DNA from 4 places in the Robertmurraya mesotrionivorans genome. Region 1 is predicted to be linked to each of the others. Evidence: riboswitches for the same ligand, from Rfam matches in the RefSeq annotation. Region 1 holds a riboswitch; each other region holds the start of a gene.
The links. A riboswitch is a leader RNA that binds a small molecule or an ion and turns the genes downstream of it on or off. The one in region 1 is predicted to bind cobalamin.
Positions count from the first base shown of each region.

Region 2: linked by a shared signal. The riboswitch ahead of ACRX5O_RS04995 ((2Fe-2S) ferredoxin domain-containing protein) and the one ahead of cobT (nicotinate-nucleotide--dimethylbenzimidazole phosphoribosyltransferase) in region 1 are both predicted to bind cobalamin.
Region 3: linked by a shared signal. The riboswitch ahead of cobO (cob(I)yrinic acid a,c-diamide adenosyltransferase) and the one ahead of cobT (nicotinate-nucleotide--dimethylbenzimidazole phosphoribosyltransferase) in region 1 are both predicted to bind cobalamin.
Region 4: linked by a shared signal. The riboswitch ahead of ACRX5O_RS18320 (ABC transporter substrate-binding protein) and the one ahead of cobT (nicotinate-nucleotide--dimethylbenzimidazole phosphoribosyltransferase) in region 1 are both predicted to bind cobalamin.

Region 1 covers NZ_JBPCCH010000015.1:46,683-52,347, forward strand. Annotated here, with positions in the region: gene rhaA (L-rhamnose isomerase) at 1-612, shown strand, start outside; gene ACRX5O_RS18960 (DeoR/GlpR family DNA-binding transcription regulator) at 757-1,521, shown strand; gene ACRX5O_RS18965 (iron-containing alcohol dehydrogenase) at 1,771-2,943, shown strand; cobalamin riboswitch at 2,960-3,139, shown strand; gene cobT (nicotinate-nucleotide--dimethylbenzimidazole phosphoribosyltransferase) at 3,227-4,276, shown strand; gene ACRX5O_RS18975 (FtsX-like permease family protein) at 4,308-5,665, opposite strand, start outside.
Region 2 covers NZ_JBPCCH010000002.1:179,700-185,364, forward strand. Annotated here, with positions in the region: gene ACRX5O_RS04980 (sirohydrochlorin chelatase) at 1-457, opposite strand, end outside; gene cobJ (precorrin-3B C(17)-methyltransferase) at 701-2,278, opposite strand; gene ACRX5O_RS04990 (HoxN/HupN/NixA family nickel/cobalt transporter) at 2,279-2,992, opposite strand; gene ACRX5O_RS04995 ((2Fe-2S) ferredoxin domain-containing protein) at 2,996-3,379, opposite strand; cobalamin riboswitch at 3,491-3,678, opposite strand; cobalamin riboswitch at 3,815-4,007, opposite strand; gene ACRX5O_RS05000 (multidrug effflux MFS transporter) at 4,226-5,458, opposite strand.
Region 3 covers NZ_JBPCCH010000004.1:23,796-29,460, forward strand. Annotated here, with positions in the region: gene ACRX5O_RS08550 (bifunctional adenosylcobinamide kinase/adenosylcobinamide-phosphate guanylyltransferase) at 1-519, shown strand, start outside; gene ACRX5O_RS08555 (bifunctional adenosylcobinamide kinase/adenosylcobinamide-phosphate guanylyltransferase) at 485-931, shown strand; gene ACRX5O_RS08560 (ECF transporter S component) at 958-1,449, shown strand; gene ACRX5O_RS08565 (ATP-binding protein) at 1,446-2,156, shown strand; gene ACRX5O_RS08570 (histidine phosphatase family protein) at 2,179-2,796, shown strand; cobalamin riboswitch at 2,917-3,101, shown strand; gene cobO (cob(I)yrinic acid a,c-diamide adenosyltransferase) at 3,244-3,780, shown strand; gene ACRX5O_RS08580 (energy-coupling factor ABC transporter permease) at 3,797-4,552, shown strand; gene ACRX5O_RS08585 (energy-coupling factor ABC transporter substrate-binding protein) at 4,549-4,839, shown strand; gene cbiQ (cobalt ECF transporter T component CbiQ) at 4,839-5,618, shown strand; gene ACRX5O_RS08595 (energy-coupling factor ABC transporter ATP-binding protein) at 5,630-5,665, shown strand, end outside.
Region 4 covers NZ_JBPCCH010000014.1:6,738-12,402, forward strand. Annotated here, with positions in the region: gene ACRX5O_RS18315 (FecCD family ABC transporter permease) at 1-908, opposite strand, end outside; gene ACRX5O_RS18320 (ABC transporter substrate-binding protein) at 871-1,848, opposite strand; cobalamin riboswitch at 1,992-2,177, opposite strand; gene ACRX5O_RS18325 (glycerol-3-phosphate acyltransferase) at 2,425-2,982, shown strand; gene ACRX5O_RS18330 (aminotransferase class V-fold PLP-dependent enzyme) at 2,994-4,571, shown strand; gene ACRX5O_RS18335 (hypothetical protein) at 4,641-5,405, opposite strand; gene mgtE (magnesium transporter) at 5,653-5,665, shown strand, end outside.

The DNA of each region.
Region 1 (5,665 bases):
GTTGATGAGTCATACAATCTTGATGCGGTAGAAAGCAAGGTATTTGGAATTGGTTCTGAATCTTATGTGGTTGGTTCTCACGAATTCTACTTAGGCTATGCATTAAAGAACGATAAAATCTGCTTGCTTGATACAGGACACTATCATCCAACAGAAACGGTATCCAACAAAATTTCTTCGATGCTTTTATATAGTGACAAGGTAGCTCTTCACGTATCAAGACCTGTCCGCTGGGATAGTGACCATGTCGTGATTTTAGATGATGAACTAAAAGAAATTGCCCTTGAAATTGTTCGTAACGATGCACTGAATCGAGTGATTATCGGTCTTGATTTCTTTGATGCAAGTATCAACCGTGTAGCGGCTTGGACAATCGGTACAAGAAACATGGTGAAGGCACTATTATACGCAATGCTTGTGCCAAACGAAAAATTAAAACAGCTTCAAGAAGAAGGCAATTTTACAGAAAGATTGGCATTAATGGAGGAATTTAAAACCTATCCGTTTGGAGCAATTTGGGATTACTATTGTGAACAAATGGGTGTGCCTGTAAAAGAAGCTTGGTTAGAAGAAGTAAAGGCATACGAAAACGAAGTACTATCAAAAAGATAACAAAAAGATAAGTAGATCTTCCTTTGTGGGGGTCTACTATCTTTTTGTTTTTCAAAGAATATGCTATAATTCAACATGAAATTAACATAAAAATAAAAATAATCAAATATAAATCAACGTTCAATCGGGGAAGGGTGACCGTTCGTGCTTGTAGCTGAAAGGCAGAGGAAAATTGTTGATCTAGTCAATGAACGTTTAAGTATAAGAGTGTCCGAACTGAGCAAAATATTTTCAGTGACGGAAGAAACCATTCGAAGAGATCTTGAAAAATTAGAAAAGGATGGTTTGCTGGAAAGAAGTCATGGTGGTGCCGTAAGTATTGAAAAGGAAGACAATGAAGTTTCTTATTTGGAAAGAGAAATTACAAGAGCGGCTGAGAAGCGTGCCATCGCGTTAGAAGCGGTAAAAATGGTGGAGCCGGGGGACCAAATCGTTCTTGATGCGAGCACAACCGCTTGGTATATGGCCAAAGAGCTGCCAGACATGCCGTTAACGGTATTAACGAATTCGATTAAAGTGGCTTTAGAGCTAAGTAAAAAGGAACAAATCCGTGTCATCTCAACGGGTGGAAACCTTATGTCGATTTCTCTTTCGTATGTTGGTCCTCTAGCAGAACGTTCATTGAAAATGTACCATGTGAACAAAATGTTCTTTTCATGTAAGGCGATTCATCCAGATGGTGGACTTAGTGATACGAATGAATTGCAAGCGTTATTAAAAAAGGATATGATTCAGATTGCTGATAAAGTGATCTTAATGGCGGATTCAAGCAAGTTTGGAAAAAGAGCCTTCTCTCAAATAAACTCATTATCAGCAGTGCACAGCATTATTACCGATTCAAACATGGATGATCGGACAAGAGAGAGGCTTGAAGAAAAGGAAGTCAAATTAATATTTGTAAATATATAAGATGAAAACAGACCAAGATAGGTCTGTTTTTTATTATGGTAACAGAATTAAACAAAATACCTTTGTGTCCAAAATGTTAAAAATCAAAAATAAACAAAGATATTAACCTGTATTTTTGTTGATTGTATGAAGGTAGGGGAGTAAGATATTAGTATAGGAAGTATAAAGGAAAGGTGTTTTGAAAACCCTTTCGTATTTTTTGAAATTCATTTGTGAAAAAGTGAACAATTGTTGGAGGAGGAAGAAAAGATGAGCAATGCACGTGTGTATTATGTACCAAGCACAAACCTAATGGGCAGAGGCTGTTTAAAAGAACTGCCAGCACTTGTAAAAGAACTGGGTCAGAAAAAGGCATTAGTTGTCACGGATAAGTTCTTGAATCAATCAGGTTTAGCAGGAAAAGTCCTGGCGGAACTAGATACGATTGATCTAGAATATGTCATCTTTGACGATGTAAAACCCAATCCTACTGTCCAAAATGTGTATGAAGGGGTTGAAGTGTTTAAGGAAAATGCTTGTGACTTCATCGTATCTATTGGTGGAGGATCTCCTCAGGATGCTGCAAAGGCAATTGGACTTTATGTAACAAATGGAGGAGATTTACGAGACTATGAAGGTGTTGGAAAGACTAAGAACAAATCGGTTCCGATTGTTGCTGTCAACACTACCGCTGGTACATCCAGTGAATTTACCATTAACTATGTAATTACAGATACGGAACGAGAAGTGAAAATGGTTATGGTAGATAAAAACAGCTTAGTAACTATCTCAGTAAATGACCCAGAACTTATGGTTGATAAACCAGCTGATTTGACCGCTGCGACTGGGGTAGATGCACTAACCCACGCAATTGAAGCGATCGTGACTCCAGGTGCCTTCCCTGTTACAGATGCAACAGCATTAGCTGCTGTTGAAATCATCTTTAACTACTTGCCTCGTGCCGTAAAAGACGGTCATGATATTGAAGCTCGTGAACAAATGACATACGTGATGTTCTTAGCGGGTATTGCATTTAACAATGCAGGACTAGGCTTTGTCCATGCGATGGCGCATCAGCTTGGAGGCGTGTACGATCTTCCACACGGAGTATGTAACGCGATGCTTCTACCGATTGTTGAAAGAGAAAATGCGAAACGTGATCCGAAGAAATTCCGTTTAATTGCAAAAGCAGCAGGTATTCAAGTGGAAGGAAAAACAGATGAGCAATGCGCTGATGAAGTGATTGAAGCGATTAAAGCTCTTTGTAAGGAAGTAGGAATTCCAAGTACCCTTGCAGAGTTGGGTGTAACGGATGTGGATTTAGATAAACTAGCCACGAATGCATTAGCGGATGCTTGTGCACCGGGTAATCCATTCCAGCCAACAAAAGAAGAAGTGATTGAAATGTTTAAAGAGATTGCATCTCCTGTAGTAATGAGCTAATCTGGAATTAATAAATGTAATAATAAAGCAATAAGGTGCCCACATGGGAGAATAGGGAATGAAGTGAAAGTCTTCAGCGGTCCCACCACTGTAAAGGGGAGCTTCAAAGATATGCCACTGGATGAAAGGAATGTCCGGGAAGGCCTTTGAAGCCATGAACCAGAGCCAGGAGACCTGCCTTATTGCTATAAGAATACTAGATGATGGAAAAGTCTGTAGTTTATTCAGCTTGTCTGAATAAACTATGGGCTTTTTTTATTTTTAAAAATAAGGAGAGAGAAACATGGAATTATTACAACAGACGATTGAAAAAATTACGGGGCTTGACCAGGAGATGATGGATGCTGCAAGAGTGAGGGTGGACAACTTAATAAAGCCAGCGAGAAGTTTAGGGAGATTAGAAGATTTAGCTGTACAGCTCGTTGGGATTACTAGAAAACCCATTCCTAGTGTTGATCAAAAAGCAATCATTCTTATGTCGGCCGATCATGGAGTGTACGAGGAGGGAATCACTAATTTTCCTCAAGGAGTCACACTTGCTCAGACACTGAATTTTCCTAAGGGTTTAACCGGTGTTTGCGTAATTGGCAAAGTATCCGGAGCCAAGATTGTAACTGTTGATATAGGCGTGAACGGGGATATTCCAGCAGATGCCGGGGTTATTTTAAAAAAAATCAAATACGGTACCGATAATATAGCCAAAGGACCAGCGATGACAAGAGAAGAGGCCATTCGATCAATAGAGGTAGGAATTGAAATAGCCAATGAGGAAATCGCAAAGGGTGTGCAATTACTTGGAACCGGAGAAATGGGCATTTGTAATACCACTCCGAGCACGGCCATACTATCCGTCATTGGTGGCTTCAAACCAGAAGAAATTACCGGTAGAGGTGCAGGTGTTGGAGATGGAGGCATTAAGCACAAGATAGACGTTATTAAACAAGCAATAAAGGTGAATCAACCGAATCGTGAGGATGGAATTGATGTATTGGCAAAGGTAGGAGGACTTGAAATAGGTGGGATGGCAGGTGTCATGCTTGCGGCAGCGGCCAATAGAGTCCCTGTTGTTGTCGATGGGTATATATCAACGGCGGCAGCGGTCATCGCTGCAACACTTGAACCAAGGGTGAGAGAATACTTAATTCCATCTCATGCATCTGCGGAACCGGGAGGGAAAAGAGGAAGTGAACTTCTAGGGATAAAACCGATCATTCATATGGATTTGTGTTTAGGTGAAGGTTCAGGTGCAGCACTTGCTTTTCCAATCGTCGAGGCAGCATGTAGCATGATGAAACATATGCCCACCTTTGCGGAAGCAGGGATGACCATATAAAAGAAAAAACTCCAGCCTAGATGGGCTGGAGTTAAAGTGCATTTTTGATCACTTTTTTGTAATTAAGCACGGACAGAAATCCGAAGATGGAGTATAAGCCTGTGTATAGAATCATCACTAGTGCCATGGGCGTCCAAAGCTCAGCCCCGAAAAAGAACCAGCCTGATTGAACAGCAAAATAGCTATGGGAAAGACCAATGACTAAAGGAATTCCAAAATTGAATACTTGTTTCAGGCCGATCCCTTTTGTTAAGTCTCCTTGAGTAAAACCGAGCTTACGTAGGATGGTATAATTAGATTTCTCATCTTCGCTTTCGTCCATTTGCTTGAAGTAAAGAATACACCCGGATGTAATAAGAAAGGTAAGTCCAAGGAAACCAACGATGAACATCATGAGCCCCATGAGCATTTTTTGATCAGTGCTCAGTTCCAGCTGTGAATCATTCCCAACCTTTTCTCCTAAATGTAATTGATTAAAAAGATCACTCGCTTGTTGAATCGTCTCTTCTTTCTTCATCTCAATCCCGATAAAGACAGAAGAGTCCCTTTGTACCTCTGGATCTAAGTCTTGTTGAAGTTTAGAAAACAAGGTGTCATCAACAATCGCAACAGGCTGACCACCGTTTGTAAAATACCATGAAACAATAAACTCATCTCTTAACCCAATATAATCAAGAGGAATCGATTCGGATTTACTGTGTAATTCAATTTTTCCGGAGTCATCAAGAGCCATGAATTTGGATAGCATATCACTATATCCGGTAAACAACGTTTCTTTTGGAGACACATCCATTTCAGGAACAGATTTTTCACTAACGACTGGCATTTCCAACTTATTGAGTTCAATATTTAATCCTTCTGTTTCCATATCAATAATTGATTCCAGATTCGCATTGACCATCACTACATCGATAACCGTCTCGTTAAATGTTAGCCCTTCACTTTTTAGAGCATCTTTAAATGTTTGTGCATCTTCTTTGCTAACAAAGGCGAAATCATTAATCACATTATCTTCAGCTGTTTTCTCGGCTGAGTAATAAGAGATATAACTTAACGATAACAAACCGATGGCGAGTGCGGATACCGTTGTGACAATGGTTAATAGTAACGAATTCGACTTCATTCGAAACATGATAGAGGATAAGGAGAGAACTTCCCTTATATTTAAGTACCCATCCTTCTTTTTGCGAATTAGATTAAAGATAAAGCTTACCGATCCTTTGTAAAAGAAATAGGTTCCGATAATAACTGATGCTAAAATAACAATCATGGCAGTGAATAGCTCGGTCATTTCTGTAAAATCACCACTAAACAGCTTGGTGGAAACAAAATATCCAAAGGCAATGAGTGCAAAACCGGCAATCCCCATGAACATTTCCCATACAGACA
Region 2 (5,665 bases), on a different contig from region 1:
CAATCTTGTATAAATCACTATTGGCATCCGGATCGCTACCGCCGCGACCTAGGAGGAGGATTGCTGTATCGTCAGCTGGGGATTCCAAATCTTCTCCGGCTTCTATTAGTCTTGTTTGTAAGATATCTAGAGCTTCTTCATGAATCCCGATCGGTCGTCCATATGTGAACGAAATATGAGGATATTTTTCCTTTGCTTCATCAATCGCACCTGGGATGTGTATTTTGGAATGACCCGCTTGGAGAAGCATAATCGGGATTACCGCAATTTCTGAAGCACCTTTTTCCACACACAAGTCAATGCCTTGTCCAACGGTTGGTCTCTCGAACTCTAGAAAACATGTTTCAACGAGGATGGACTCATCAACACTTGGTCTTAAGTTCTGAATAAATTCCCTGATTTGATCATTGCCTTCGTGGTCTCTGCTTCCATGTCCAACGAAAAGAATAGCTTTCATGTTTTTCCTCCTTAAATGTTTTTGTGGATGCTCTTTTAATTTAATAGATTCATAAGCTGGATGAAGGACGTTAGCTCGATATATTTGCTTCGTAACGTCTTTCATAAGCCGAATGAAGGTCGTTTCCACAGGTAATTCTCTTTGTAACGGTCTTCATCAACCAAATGAAGACCGTTACATCCTAAAATCAACTCACTAATAACCTTCATATATAAATATATAGAAACTGCAAGTCCTCTCTCTCTAATCTCCACATGGTGCGGGCTCAATTTTTAACGATGGTGATACGTCTTGAAATTCAAAGCCGCACACGTACTTCACACGCTTAAAGAATTTATGGAAACGCTCGTTCGGATGCCCATTTTTCTTGTACTCTTGTACGATTTTCTCAACTAGTCCAACGATTTCGTCCGAAGCAATCCCTTCTGCGACAATTTGTCCGGAGTGTGCGTTTCTTCCGATTGTTTTTCCACCTAAAAATAAATCAAAGGCACCTTTTCTAAATACAATGCCAATATCTTCACGAACCGCACCAAAGCACGCCATTCCGCAACCGTTAAAGCCGATTTTCAGTTCTTTTGGTAGTTCCATTCCACCAAGTTTTGCTTGTAACGACTCTGCATAAGGAATGCTATCCTTCTTTTCTCCTTCACAAAAATCGCAGGCCTTAAGTGTCAACACATCGCCAACAGGGGCAAGAAGAAAACCTACTTCTTCAAGTTCACTTACAACAAGATCTGGGTTAGAGGTTGGAACTTGAAGTTTAATATGATGATCCTGGCTATACTCCATGCTTCCGTCATCTCCAACGATCTCAGCTAGTGTGATCATTTGCTTCGGGGTAAATCTTTTGTTTGCAACACCCGGACTAACTGACACTTCAAAGATTGATTGAATGGGTTGTTGGATGTACGCTTTTGGTTGATTGCTTTCGCCTAATATCAGCTGTAATGCTTCATCCGCAATTTCTCTAGACGTATTAGCCACCTCCACCTGCTCTAATGCCCATGGCTCTGCTTCCTTTTTCAATCGTTGATGTGGCTTCAATGGTTGTTCCTTTTGGCTCAATGTATACTTTCGTTGGTAACCTCTTGGGGTAATCATTAAGTCGTCGTAATAGAACGTCGACGAGTTTCCAATTAGCACCGTTGTTAACATGCCAATCTCGTGATTCAGCATGTCTTCTAATGTGGTTCGCATAATACTTTGACGATCACGATAAGCACTTTTCACAAGTCCAACCGGTGTCTCTGGCGATCGGTATTTTAATAGTATCCGTTGCGCCTCAACAATTTGTCGGGTTCTTCTCCCGCTCATTGGGTTGTACAAAGCAATCACAAAATCGGCTTGAGCAGCAGCTTCAATTCTTTGTTCAATCAAGCTCCAAGGTGTCAGATGGTCGCTTAAGCTGATCGTGCAGGCATCATGCATGACCGGGGCACCCAATAGCGAAGCACATGAATTGATGGCTGATATCCCTGGAATCACTTCGACCTCAACACCCGTGTCTTGCTTCCAGCCTTTTTCCACCAATACTTCGTACACAAGGCCAGCCATTCCGTACACACCCGCATCTCCACTAGAGATCACTGCCACTTTTTTTCCGAGCTCGGCCTGCCTCACTGCCTCTTGAGCTCTACTTACTTCTTCAGTCATCCCTGTACTGATGATTTCTTGACCGTCTAGTAATCCTTCAATCAGTTCCACATACGTTTTATAGCCAATGATCATATCACTTTCTTGTAGAGCTTTTTTTGCCCGGTCCGTTATATGCTCCTCACTTCCGGGACCAAAACCGATGACTAACAGCTTTCCTTTCAATTACGCTCCTCCTTTCATTAGTTCCACCATCATAAAAATTCCGAGTACTAGGCTATAGGCGCCTGTTACCGTGCCTAATAGTAAAAACAGCTTGTCTTTCACTCTAGCTTTCATAAATCCCCATGATAAACAGAATGTAATTCCTATCGTAGCGATGAGTAACCCAATGACAAATAAAGTCAGTTGAATAAGGGCGACGGTTAAATTATCAAGCCCTATCGCATTAGAAATAATCGCGATTTGCGTAGGGCTTTCTACACCAATGCCGTGAAGAATGCCAATAATAAACGCTCCAATGGCACCGAGCTTTGTAGGTGATAGTTGATTCGTTTTTGTTCCTGATGTCACCTTACTAGCGATGTTGCTGAAAAACTCAACGACAATTCTTAGTCGACTTTTATACTCGTAATCTTTCTTTTGTTGAAAAATTGACCAAATAATAAACATTCCGAGCAAAATAAGGGTGAAGCTAACGAGCATTTCTAGTATTTGCTTCGTTGTATCTGGAAGGTGTAAACCAATATAAATAAATAACACTCCAATAACCATTACAATCATTCCGTGCCCAATCGCATACATCACACCAAGAGTAAGTTGTTTCTTCTTTTGCTGCTCACTGCCAACCATGTCGGCAATCGCTGCTACATGATCTCCGTCGATCCCATGCCTCATGCCAATAAAAACAGCAAGCAGAGCAAACATGATAAATTCCATAGGTTATACCTCTTCTTTCACTTTTTTCGAAATTCCCTCAATACTATCTGAGTTTTCAGGTGCTACGAAGCCTTCCTGGTTGTATGTATAAATAACGGATTCTTTTAGTATCTTTCCTTGTCCGATATGACTCCGAACGATTTCTCGTCCCATGTCCTCTGTAAGTGCTTTATACCAGGTGCCTTCTGGATACACGATGGTGACACAAGCATCCTTGCATCTTCCATTACATCTCGTTCTTGTTGTATGTACTTCGTCGTCTAACTCCAACTGTGTAATTTCATCACGAATCGCTTGCGTTACTTCTTCTCCCCCTTTTCTCATGCAACTACTTCCATTGCAAATCAAGATGTGATGCTTTGTCCCCTTTAAATTCCATGTTGTCATGTTTTCCACTCCCTTAAATTTATCTAATAAAAAAAGCACCCCTACAAATAGAGGTGCATAAGAACATACGGAAGGTATATCTTCTACACATCTACCTATAGTCCCGTAGGTATGTGACACACTTTATAGGAAGGTCTCCTGGCTTTGGTTCCTTGCTTTTGTTACGTCTTCCCGATTTTACTCAGTGACCATTTGTAACAAAGCTCCCCAATACAGTGGCGGGTACCGCGACGGCTTTTCACCGTGCTTCCCTTTTAAGCAAAAGATTTTTCTTTTGCACCTATTAAGTAAACTATGAAGTTATCAACCCAAAGAAAGATTTCCATAAAAAAATCCGCTCACAGGAATGAACGGATGAAACGAAAGCATGAAAAGACAAACAGAAATACGGTCCCTTCTCACCATCGAAACACCTTCTCTATTCCCGGAGAAACTGAAACGTTTAAAAGTAAGACAGGTTTCCTGACTCGTGCTTCTTCCTACTCTAAGACCTTCCCATATTCATACGAATCACATATGTACACAGTGGTATTCTTATTTCGTCCACACTTACAGTTGCGGGTACAGCTCTGGATTTTAACCAGATTCCCTATTAAGCCATCTTGGCATCTTAACTTTTTGGAAAACTATTCAATTAAGTTAGATTCTATATTAGATGAATATTTCTTATTTTTCAACTACTTATATAACGAACACGACAGATTTCCTACTGAAACGGAACCCACATGGCGTTCTAAGTATTAGATGTTTTTATTAATTTAACTTCATACACATGCTCGTAATTTAGTAATTTGAATGATATCTTTAAAAGAAAAGACGCTACCCTTTTTGGATAGCGTCTAGATATTATACTGAGATTTTCCCAGGTTCTTCGATAGCTGGTTTTACGACGGAAGCCTTTCGTACGAAAAGAAAATACGAAAGAAAAGCTAAAAAGCTAGCACCAAAGATTATGGATCCCATCGGAATGGCAGAATTCTCTCCTGCAATGCCTACAAGTGGTGATGAAATAGAGCCTAGGATAAATGGTAGTAACCCTAGTAAGGCCGACGCGCTACCTGCAATATGCCCTTGTGACTCCATGGCAAGTGAAAACGATGTAGTTCCAATAATCCCGATCGAGGCAACGAAGAAGAAGATAGGAATAACAACCGCAATTAAAGGAGCCTTTAGTAATAACGCAACAAGAAGAATGGCACCTGATACATTTGAAATGGTCAGACCTATGACTAAAAATGTCTTTTCAGATATTACGTCTACGAACTTCCCTACTGCCTGACTTCCAAGAATCAAGCCAATTCCGTTCAAACCAAATAATAAGCTGAATACTTGTGGTGAAACTCCATAAATATTTTGATACACAAATGGAGTACCAGAAACATAAGCAAAAATTCCGGCCACAATAAATCCTTGTGTAAAGGCATATCCTGTAAACTGACGATCTTTTAATAAAGTTCCAAAGTTCCTAAATGTTTGCCCAATATTACTTGGTACACGCTTCTCTGTTGGAAGTGATTCTTCCAGCTTTGAAAATACGGTAAAAAATAAAACTAGACCGACAACACTTAAAACGACAAATACTCCCGTCCAATTCGTAAAGGCTAGAATCGCGCCACCTGCAACAGGAGCGATAATTGGACCTAGATTACTTACTAATGTTAATAACGCAAAAAACTTCGTTAATTCTCTTCCGCTAAACTTATCACGAACGACCGCTCTCGATATAACGATCCCGCCTGCTGCTGAAAAGCCTTGCAAGAAACGAGCAGCAATAAAGAAATAAATATTCGGAGCAAATGCACAAATGGCAGAGGCAACTAAATACATAATAAGGAATATTAATAGTGGTTTTTTCCGTCCCTGCACATCACTCATTGGACCGATAATCAATTGCCCCAGTCCTAAGCCCAACAAACAAGAAGTTAAACTAATTTGTACGAAGGATGCCGTTGTACCGAACTCTTCTACAATAGTCGGAAAAGAAGGCAAATACATATCGATGGTAAACGGACCTAAGATCGCCAGAGACCCTAGAAGCAATGCCAGCTGTAAACGCTTTGTACCTGTTAAATTGTTCAAGTTCCTCTCGCCTTTCATTTAAAAATAAAGATTCATAATTTCCTAAGATTGTAACTTTACCATTCTATAACATTGCATTGCTAAAGTAAATTGTTTCGGTCGTTGAAATATATAATAATTTTGTGGTTTTATTCAATAAGATTTGTATGCGTTTACATTGAAATGATAAGAGGTATTGTTCCTTGTTTTGTGGTGGGATCTAGTTTG
Region 3 (5,665 bases), on a different contig from region 1:
AAGAAAACTCACGGAAATCTCCATTACATTGCCTCAGGGGTTGCTTTTGATGTGGAAATGAAGGAACGAATTAAGAGGCATCAACAGCAAAGAAATGATGGCGAGCAACAGTGGGAAACGTGGGAGGAGCCCTATTTTTTACATAACCTTTCAACAGTTTTTCATCCAAATGATATTGTGCTCTTTGATTGCCTAACCAATCTATTAAACAACCGTTTGTTTCAAACCGAGGAGAGGCTGATGGACCCGTCTTTTCATGAGGAAATCAAGAAATCGATCATAGAGGGGATACTTTCGATACAGAAAAATTGTCATACCCTTATCGTCGTTAGTAATGAAATCTTGAATGAATTGATCCTATCAAGCGACCTTGTTCTTGTGTATGCAAAGCTCCTTGGCAGGCTAAACCAACAGGTCGTCGCAATGGCAAAGGAAGCGTATCTCGTTGAAGCAGGAGTTCCGATTTGTATGAAAAAGGAGGGGGATGAATTTGCATTTCGTGATGGGAGGAGCATGTAATGGAAAAGCCGAGTGGGTACGTAGCCATTACGATATGTGCCAGTATCCACGAGAAAGTTGGATAAAGGCTTATGAATGCTCGTATTATGATTGGCTTAGCGAAGATTCTGATGTCTCCTTAGTGGTGGTAGAAGGAATCGAGTATTGGATCAGGGAGTTATCGCTCCAACATGAATCCGATACAGTTAGAAGCATATGGAAAGAGACACTATTGCATTGGGCACGTTGGGAAAAGGAGGATTGGAAGAGAAAGGTCGTGATCATTGGTTCAGATATTACAAGAGGAATTGTCCCTGTTGAAAAAATAGATCGAAAATGGCGCGATGATGCGGGATGGACGTTTCAGGATACGGTCCAATTATGTGATCGAGTGGATCATATTTGGTACGGAATTGGTCAACTGATTAAGTAATTACAATTCAGAAGGAGGAAGGAAAAATGAAGGTGGCAAAAGTAACTTGGATGGCCCTATTTATAGCTTTAACAGTTATAGGTGGTGGGATAAAAATTCCAGCAATCATTGGAAGTGTCGCGCTCGATTCGTTTCCAGCAATCGTTGCTGCCGCGCTTTTAGGAGGAATCCCTGGGGCGATCGTCGGTGGATTAGGACATATGGTATCTGCGTTAATTGGAGGAATGCCTCTTGGACCTATGCATTTCTTAATCGCTATCGAAATGGCAATGCTTACATGGATATTTGCTTATTTTTATCAAAAAGGCAGCAAGTGGACGGCATCTATTTTATTCGTGCTAGGTAATACCTTTGCAGCTCCACTGCCATTTATCTTTTTAATATCAAAAGCATTTTATATTAGTATGGTTCCATCTTTACTGATTGCATCTGTCCTTAATACCGTTTTAGCTGTGATCGTTGCTCCTCGTTTAGCTAGCATAATGAAACCAGCAGTAGCGGGGAAGTTTCAAAAATGAGAGATGTCCAATTACTTAAAATGGGAAAAGAAACCCTTGTGGTAGCTTCTGATAATAGCGGAGCGATCGGATTAAAAGAGCTTGATGAGGTACAGGTTCCTTACGATATCGTTGGTTATTACACCTTTCGTGTAGCAGCCATGGAATGCTATTGTGCAGGAGCTATTCCCGAAGCAGTGATTCTTCAAAATTTCTGTGGAGAGGAAGCGTGGGAAGGACTCATAAAAGGAATTACGAAAGGTCTACTTGAGCTTGATGTACCAGACATTCAGATCAATGGAAGCACCGAAAGTAACTTTTCACTTGTCCAATCTGCCGTCGGATTAACGGTATTAGGAAAAAGAATAAGCCATGCTCCCTTGAGCGCAACTCCCTTTCTAGAGGATACGAAAGTGGCGGTTATTGGTCTTCCTCTTGTTGGAAATGAAGTAATAGAGCAGGAAACAGAAGTAGCTCCCTTACGATTAGTGAAGGAGCTTTCAAACCTAGATGGTGCTGTCTTAATGCCTGTTGGATCAAAAGGGATACTTTATGAATTGAATCGTCTATTTTCAAACCGAGATTTTATAAAAAGTGAAGTGACGAGTGTGATCAATTTAGAAAAAACATCTGGACCATCTACCTGCTTCCTGATCGCATTTCCAGCTAATAAAGGGCATATGGTAAAGGAACTTTCAGGACATTATTATCATGAACTAACTTTTTGAAATTCAACAGGGAGTGACCATTATGGTTGATTTATATATTGCTAGGCATGGACAAACCACGTGGAATGTACAAAAGCGAATGCAGGGTAGACTGGATTCCTCCCTTACAAAAAAAGGAGTGGAGGATGCTAAGCGGTTAAGAGACTACTTAGCTGATACCCCTTTTGATGAGGTGATCTCTTCTCCCAGTGGAAGGGCTTATACCACCGCGAAGCTTATCCGACCAAATGAAACAAACATAAAGACAGATCCACGTTTAATGGAAATTCATCTAGGAAAATGGCAGGGGAAAACGGAGGACGAAATTTATCGTGAGTTTCCATCGGAGTATGATCATTATTGGAATGCTCCAGAGCGATATGGCAACGATGGAGGGGAAACCTTTACAGACGTAATTACTAGAGTCGAAGACTTTCTACAGGAAATCGAAAGAACGTATGTGGAAGGGAAAGTGCTAATTGTCACTCATGGGGTAACCATCATGGCATTTTTATCGATAGTGAAAAAGCTTTCATTAAAAAATTTCTGGTCTGCTCCCATCAGTGAGGGAACGAGTTTAACGTTGATACGACTGGAAAAAGGGCAAAGGAAGCTCCTGGTTGAGGCGAGTATAGAACATTTATTGGAAGCGTCTGTTTAGTAAAAATGTGACAATTATTCATCGGAATTATGGGTATATTATGAAACTTCCAAAAAGTCAGCTTCGAGCACTTCTCACTATCCCTTTCTGAGGAGTATAATCCAAATAAATACAAAAAAACAAATACAAAAAGACTTAGGTTTCTTTTCAAACAGAAAAGATTAAAGGGAAATTGGTTCAATGCCAATGCGGTCCCGCCACTGTATGTGTGAGCAAGCTACAACACCCACTGTGTACAAAAACACGGGAAGGGGTAGTGAGTGATGAGCACAAGCCAGGAGACCTGCCTAAGCCAAGAATGGTACCAACCTACGAGGATAGGGGAGGTGTTAGGTGACGGCCTTTTTTGCTCACTAAATGTTCACGGACATTGTTAACACTTCCAAGGGGAAGTGTTTTTCTTTTGCTCAGTATGTAACAAACATGCCGTAATAGGAGTGAAAAAGAATGGCGAACAAAGGTCAACTACTCGTATACACCGGGGAAGGAAAAGGAAAGACAACGGCCGCCCTTGGGCTCGCCGTAAGAGCGATTGGTCAGGGGAAAAGAGTAAAAATCATTCAATTTATTAAATCACCTGATCGTAGTGTGGGTGAACGTACCGTTTTACAGAAACTAGGAATCGATATTTATCCAATGGGGATAGGTTTTACCTGGACGAAAACGCCAGACGAACATCGCGAGGCTTTAAAAAATGCCTGGGGATTAGCCAAGGATCTTTTACAAAGCAATGAAGTTGATGTGCTTATTCTGGATGAGATTAATAATGCGTTAGCGATTTCTCGTTTCTCCATTGAAGATATCCTCCCGACGGAAGAGGTGTTGGAAGCGCTTCAAAAAAGAAGAGACGGTCTCCATGTTGTACTAACTGGAAGAGAGGCCAAGAAGGATATCGTTCAGGCAGCAGATTTAGTCACAGAAATGAGAGAGGTTAAACATTACTATGAGCAAAACGTTCCAGCCATCGTCGGGCTAGATTATTAGAAGGAAGGTACAGTGAATGAGTAATCTCAAGAAATTGGTGCTAATTGGTGCAGGAATCCTCTATTTCTGGGTTGGATCCAACTCTGATGCGTACGCGATGCATATTATGGAAGGATTTCTACCAATGAAGTGGGCGATGATTTGGTGGATACTCCTCCTTCCTTTTTTAGCAGCAGGCATTCATACGGCCCGAAAGAAAGTGGTGATTCAGCCAGAGATAAAAACGATGCTCGGTTTAAGTACGGCCTTTGCTTTCGTTCTTTCCGCATTAAAGCTCCCATCGGTAACGGGAAGTAGCTCACACGCTACGGGGGTCGGATTAGGAACCCTCCTTTTTGGCCCAATCATTATGTGTGTAGTCGGATTTATCGTTTTGCTGTTTCAAGCATTATTACTAGCTCACGGTGGAATAAGTACGCTTGGTGCAAATGCCTTTTCTATGGCTGTGGTCGGTCCTTTCGTTACGTACGGTGTTTATATCCTGCTCAAAAGCGTAAAGATCAACATGAAATTTGCGATCTTCCTTGCTGCTGCGTTAGGCAATTTAGCTACATATGCCATGACTTCTCTTCAACTAGCGATTGCGTTCCCTGACCCAGCTAGCGGGTTCGTAGGTTCATTCATAAAATTTATTTCCGTATTTGGGGTGACACAAATACCTTTAGCACTCTCAGAAGGAATCATTACTGTGATTGTGATGAATTTTCTACTAAAATACAATGCCAATGAATTACAAATGCTCAACTTTCTACGTAAGGAGACTAGCTCATGAAAAAGAATCGTTTGCTTTTCATGCTGATTATTTTTCTTGTTGCCATTCCGCTTATCTTCAAGAGTAGTGCCAGTTTTTCAGGGACAGATACGGAAGCGATTGCCGTTATTGCGGAGCTTGCTCCATCTTACACACCATGGATAGAAAACCTTTGGAAACCAAGCAGCAGTGAGGTAGAGAGCTTGTTGTTTGCCGTTCAAGCCTCGATTGGATCGGTTGTCATTGGTTACTTTATCGGCTTTTCACGTGCCAAGCTGAAATATCTTTCTAGAAATGATCGTTCCTAATGCTACAGATCGATTATTTCGCTCATATAAACAAACTGAATCACGTGAATAGTTTTGAAAAGATGGTCTTTAGCATGGGAAGTCTTCTACTAGTCTTGCTTTTAAAAAACAGTTGGATTTCCTTTCTAGTACTTATTGTGATGAGTGTATTTATTTTATTCGTGGCAAAAATCCCTATCAGCTATTATGGAAAACTTCTTTTGCTCCCACTTTCCTTTTTAAGCATAGGAAGTGTATCTATCGTCCTTTCCATAGCAGCTGCCCCATCAACGGGTGTTCACCAAGCCATTCTTTTAATAAAGCTAGCAAACGTTTATTTATACTTTCTTCCGGATCAGGTGGAAGTGGTGGTCCCGCTTATTATCCGTTCTTTTAGCAGTATATGCTGCTTGTACTTTCTCATCCTTACCACTCCGATTAATGAGATCGTATGTCTCTTGCATCGATGGAAGGTGCCTACACTACTGCTAGAAATCATGATGTTAACGTATCGATACTTGTTTTTATTGCTTGAAACCGCTACTGATATTTACGTCTCACAAAAGAGTAGACTTGGGTATCAATCTATATCATCGGGGCTATTTTCAGCTGGCCGACTAGTAACATCTTTATTTATAAAAACGTACCATCAAGCAAAAGAACTTCAAATCAGTATCGATTCTCGTGGTGGAGGAACGTTGTATGACCCGTCCTACGAAAGAAAAAACTATTCTGTAATCCATATTGGCTTTATTACTGTATTTTTTCTAGCTGTTCTATTACTGAATTTTACTAGTTAAGGAGTTTTCGTATGAGTTCAACTCTTTTTGAATTCAAAAATGTTTAT
Region 4 (5,665 bases), on a different contig from region 1:
ATCGATAACGGAAGTAGATGTTTATGATCTGGCCCCCAAAGCATTCTCGCTAAATGTGGAATAACCAATCCAACAAAACCAATTGTACCTGAAACAGCTACCGCACTGCCGGTTAACATGGACCCCGCCATCAAAATAATATGCTTTCTTCGTTGGACATTCACTCCAAGATGATGAGCTCTTTCCTCTCCAAACGACATGGCATTTAATTCTTTTCCGTTAAAAATTAAGATGGCTGATCCTATAAGGAAGAATGGGAGAATAATTTTTATATATACCCACCCTCTCATGGAAACGCTTCCCAGTAACCAACCAATAATCTGACGTAACTCCTCACCTGTTAAGGCAATCATTAGGGAGATAAGGGCTCCGAGAAAGGAACTAAAAATGATTCCTGTTAAGATAATCGTCTCCACTCGCATGGAGCGCTCTATTTTTTGCGCGAAACCTAATACGAGGAAAATAGTTATAAAAGAAAACAAAATACTAAGAACAGGAAGTGTGAATGCCCCAATGACTGGAAGCGACAGCTGAAAAAACAAAGTAACAACTGCTCCAACTGAAGCACCAGAGGAAACTCCTAATGTATAGGGGTCTGCAAGTGGATTTCTAAGTAAACCTTGAAAGGCAGCTCCAGCAATTGCTAGAGCCGCTCCAACAAGTCCTGCTAAGATAACTCTTGGCAGGCGAATATTCGAAACGATATTTACATGCATTTGGTCAATTCCATCTAGTGAAACAAACGGAAAAAGTTGTGCAAGTAATATTTGAATCGTACTTAAGATAGGAACTTTCACAGTTCCTAGTGAAATGCCTAGTACAATAGCTAACAGGAGAAACGAGGCTCCCATTGTGTATGCTGCTAATCGATTAGTTATTAAATACTTCCGGATATACGGCTTTTGCAAGTTCCTCTACCCCTTCAACGAGCCTTGGCCCAGGTCGTGTTACCAGATCAGAATGAACATCTACAACCTGCTTATTTTTCACGGCAGTCATATCTGCCCAGCCTTCTCTAGAAGTTACTTGACCTACAGGATCTTCGGAGTAGTAGCCGTACGTAGTGATGATTACATCTGGATTTCTCTCAACAATCGATTCTTGGTCGATGCTCGCCCAACCATCTAGATCTCCTGCTGCATTTTCAGCATTGATCACTTGAAGCATAATATCCATGAATGTGTTCTTCCCTGGTGTGTAAATGTCTGGTGCTGGTGAAACTTCAACAAACACTTTTTTCTTTTCGGTTACAGTTGCAGCTTTTTCCTTAATTTCGTCAAGCTTTGCCTTCATAGCAGCTGTTAGCGCTTCTGCTTCTTCTGTTGTTCCTGTCATTTGTCCGATTAGGTTGATTGTTTCGTACACTTCCTCAAAATTCACTGCGTCGTTGACAACAAATACTGTGATTCCAGCATCTTTTAATTGAGTAAGTCCCGCTTCTGCAGATAAAGCTGAAGATTCATGTGCTAAAACAATATCAGGATTTAATGAAACGATTTTTTCCACATTAAATTCCATGCCACCGACTTTTTCAACATTAGCCGTTTCTTCTGGATAGTTATCATAATCAGAGATCCCAACTACCTTCTCACCTAAACCTAATTCATACACGATTTCTGTGTTACTTGGAATTAAAGAAACAATGGTCTTTGGCTCTTCTTCTATAACCACTTCATTGTCTAATGCATCAGTAAGTGTAAGTGGGAAGGCTGCTTGTTGTTCACTTTGTTCCGTTTGACCTTCTGTGTTTTGGTTATCTTCTGCCTTTTCAGTTGCGCTCCCACAACCAGCAAGAATTCCTAGTGATAGTACGAGTATTGCAAATAGTGCGTAAAACTTTTGGCGCATTTTCTTTCCCCCTGTGTTATGTAAAAAATAAAAAGCATCTTCCTACAAAGGCAGGAAGATGCTGGTATGATAGACGTTTTACACTAAATAGAAATCAAATAATAGGTAACGGTCTGCCACACCACTCCTATCCTCGTAGGAAATTCGGTGCATAGCAATAGGCGAGTCTCCTGGCTTATGGTCATTGCTTGCTGCACCTTCCCATACTTTTACGTACAGTGGTATTACTTGCAGCTTGCTCCCATTTACAGTGGCGGGACCGCGTTGGAATTTCACCAACTTCCTTTTTAAGTCTTCAGTATGAAGACACCTACTACTAGTCGAATTATGAAATTTTCTGCTACGTCTGATTATACACTAACAAAGCCCCACAAACGCAACCCCTTTTTAACAAAATGGTGACAGACACCCTTCGTGGACAAAATCGGGCAAAATGTCCACGGAGGGTGTCCGTCACCGCTCGTGGACACTTCGTGCCTTTTTGTCCTCCTGGGGTGGACAGTAACTTCTTATTGTGAAGAGGTTTTGCTTAGCATAATATGGAATATATACAACATAGCGTGGAGGTCATGTTCTATGGTAGTAGTGGGCTATTTCTTCCTTTCCTACTTCATTGGATGCATCATGTTTGGATACATTATTGGAAGATTGTTTGGAAAGATTGATATTCGGAAGGTAGGCAGTGGAAACGTGGGTGCCCGTAATATCGGGCGAAATTTAAATAAGTCGGCCTTTGTCGCTACCTTTTTAGGTGATGCGTCTAAAGGGGCGGCAGTTATCCTTCTTGGTAGAATGCTAGGCTTTTCAGAGGAGATTCAATTAGTTGGATTTTTATTTGTCCTTATAGGACATATTTGGCCCATCACCCTTTCCTTTAAGGGAGGAAAAGGGATCTCTAGCTTCCTCGGAGGAATCATTGCTTTTGAACCGACGGTAACACTTGTCATTCTCGTTAGCTTCGCGATCACATATTCCTTGTTCCGCAGCTTTACTATGGCTGGTCTACTAAGCCTATGCATTCTTCCGGTCTATTTCTTTATTGAGTCTTATACATACACTTCCGTCGGAATGATCGCACTCACAGTAATCACTATTCTTTTTGCTCATCGAACAAATATTAAAGAAAGAGTATAGGGGGAAACCAAATGGGCTTGCTTTTCAAAATTGCAAGAAGCGAAGAAGAAATGGAGCAAATTCACAAACTAAATTATCGTACATTTGTCGAAGAGATTCCACAGCATCCAAAGTCTGATACAGAGAGAAGAGTTGACCCTTTTCACGCTGAAAATACGTACCTTATCTGTCTAAAGAACAAACAACTAATTGGAATGATTGCCGTTCGAGATAAGCGACCTTTTTCCATTGATAAAAAGATTGGTCCTGTAGAAGATCATCTTCCCTTTCAAGCTCATCTATTATGCGAAATTCGCCTCCTCGCTGTTGATGCAAAAAATCGGAACGGCAGAGTGTTTCTAGGACTTTCACAATTATTAGCCAACTACTGTATCAAACAAGGATACGACGCAGCGGTTATATCGGGAACCACCAGACAAACCAAACTTTATACACAACTCGGTTTCACAGTGTTTCATGATCCAGTTGGAACAGAAGATGCACAATTTCATCCCATGTATATCACAAGAGACACCTTTGAAAAACAAGTCTCTTCACGCATAGGGATTTCTTCTAGCCGGTTTATGCCCGGACCTATTATGGTAGCAGATGATGTTACAAAAGCACTTATGAGTCCACCCATTTCTCATCGCTCTAAAGCCTTTCTAACATTATTTAACTCTGTCAAAGAAAAACTTTTGAGATTAACCAAAGCTGCGAATTGTCAGCTTCTTCTTGGGTCTGGAACGTTGGCGAATGAAGTCATCGCCATGCAGCTGAAAAAACTTTCAAACGGAGTCATTTTTATTAACGGGGAGTTTGGAAAGCGACTGCAAGGTCACGCCATCCGTGCTGGTTTATCTTTTGAAAGTTACGAAATACCTTGGGGGACATCATTTACTCTGCAAGAAATAAAAGAGGTCATTAACAAGCATAACCCTGAGTGGATCTGGTTCACACATTGTGAAACATCGACTGGTGTTCTAAACTCCTTGGATGATATGCAAAAAGCCTGCATGGAAAAGAGTATAAAAATCTGCCTTGATGCTATTAGTTCCATAGGGGCTAGGCCAATAAATCTCTCAAATATCTATCTTGCTTCAGGAGTTAGCGGTAAAGCACTGGGCTCGTATTCAGGTCTTTCCATTGTGTTTCACCAGCATTACATGAAAAAAGATGAAACGATTCCCGGCTATCTTGATCTCGGATGGTATATAGAGAACGACGGAGTCCCATTTACACACTCATCAAATCTCATCTCCGCTCTTCACCAGTCACTAGAAGCCTATGAAGAGGAACAGCCTTTTGAAAGAATTGGTCGTCAATATCTGTATATTCGGGAGAATCTCGAATCTCATGGCATCCATGTCTTATCTAAGATAGAACATTCCTGTCCGACCATTATGACCATTCCATTCCCAACAAAAATACCCTCTACCTTTATCGGAGAGGATATGGAGATGAATGGCTATTTACTACACTATGAAAGTGCGTATTTGAAACACAATAACTGGGTTCAAATCTCTCCTATTAGTAATATTGAAGAGAAGGAGACACAACGTATGCTATCCCAGCTTAAAGAACTAGTTACATACTATCAGTCTCAATAAAACCACGAGTGTCCACCCCACACGGACAAATCAGGCCGATTTGTCCACGAAGGGTGTCTGACACCTTTTTTACTGCCATTGCTTTGTTTTTTTGTCGAATGTGAGGGTTGCGTCGAATTTGGTTTTAGACAGTTTTTCGTACTCCTCGAACATATCATCCATATTCATGTAGTCGCCAATGACCCAAATAGGGACTTCAATCTTCGTTCTACTTTGTACCGCATCTTTAAAAGATAATAAGATTCCCTCTTTCATCAATGGTTTTAAAGAAAGAGAAATATCGATATCCATCGGAGGGTACTCCCTCCTTTTTCTCAACCCCAAAATTCCCTTTTCTGGTTTGAACTCATTTAACTTCTCAGGTACTAGATCAGATAGTAGCCGATAAAAATCAGTTAACGTCCGGTAATAAACCTTATTCCACCATCCATCATCGTGAGCAAAATAACCATATCTATTTCTCAGATGTCGGTTAAATGGCTGCTTTAGTTGCTCCTTCATATGCCCCATATAAAGTAACTCGGCAATCTCTTCACCAGATAAGGCATTTACGCCTTCAAGCTCTTCAAAATCCACCCAGCAAAAATCTCCATAACCATGAACATCCTCACCCATAAGCCGATGCAGCTTCTCTTTAGGGACGTATTCTAGTAATGTGTGACGATTAAACTCTCCCGATTCGTAAGCATGTTTAATCAACAAAAGATGATTCAAAGAATCGGAAAGAGACCGAGCAAACTCTTTAAATTCAATCCCGTGTGTCAGAACATATTGTTCACCTTCATTAAGGAATATGTAGAGAAGATCGCGTTTCTCCTGATTGCTTTTTTTCACCTAGTAAACCTCCACAATAATAGTAATATCTCCCTTACTTATGACGAATGAACGTATAAAAAAGTTTCGATGAATTTCCCGCACTGTTCTTCTAAATAAAACTATACTATTGTATAAGCACTATATAATTCAAGCACAATCTTTACAATTCACAAACTTTTATTAAACATCCATTTTAAAATGAATCGTTTTTCTCTATAATTAGCATGTTGCTGCAAAGAACTTACCCACCTGAGAGGTGATACGTATGATTACAAATA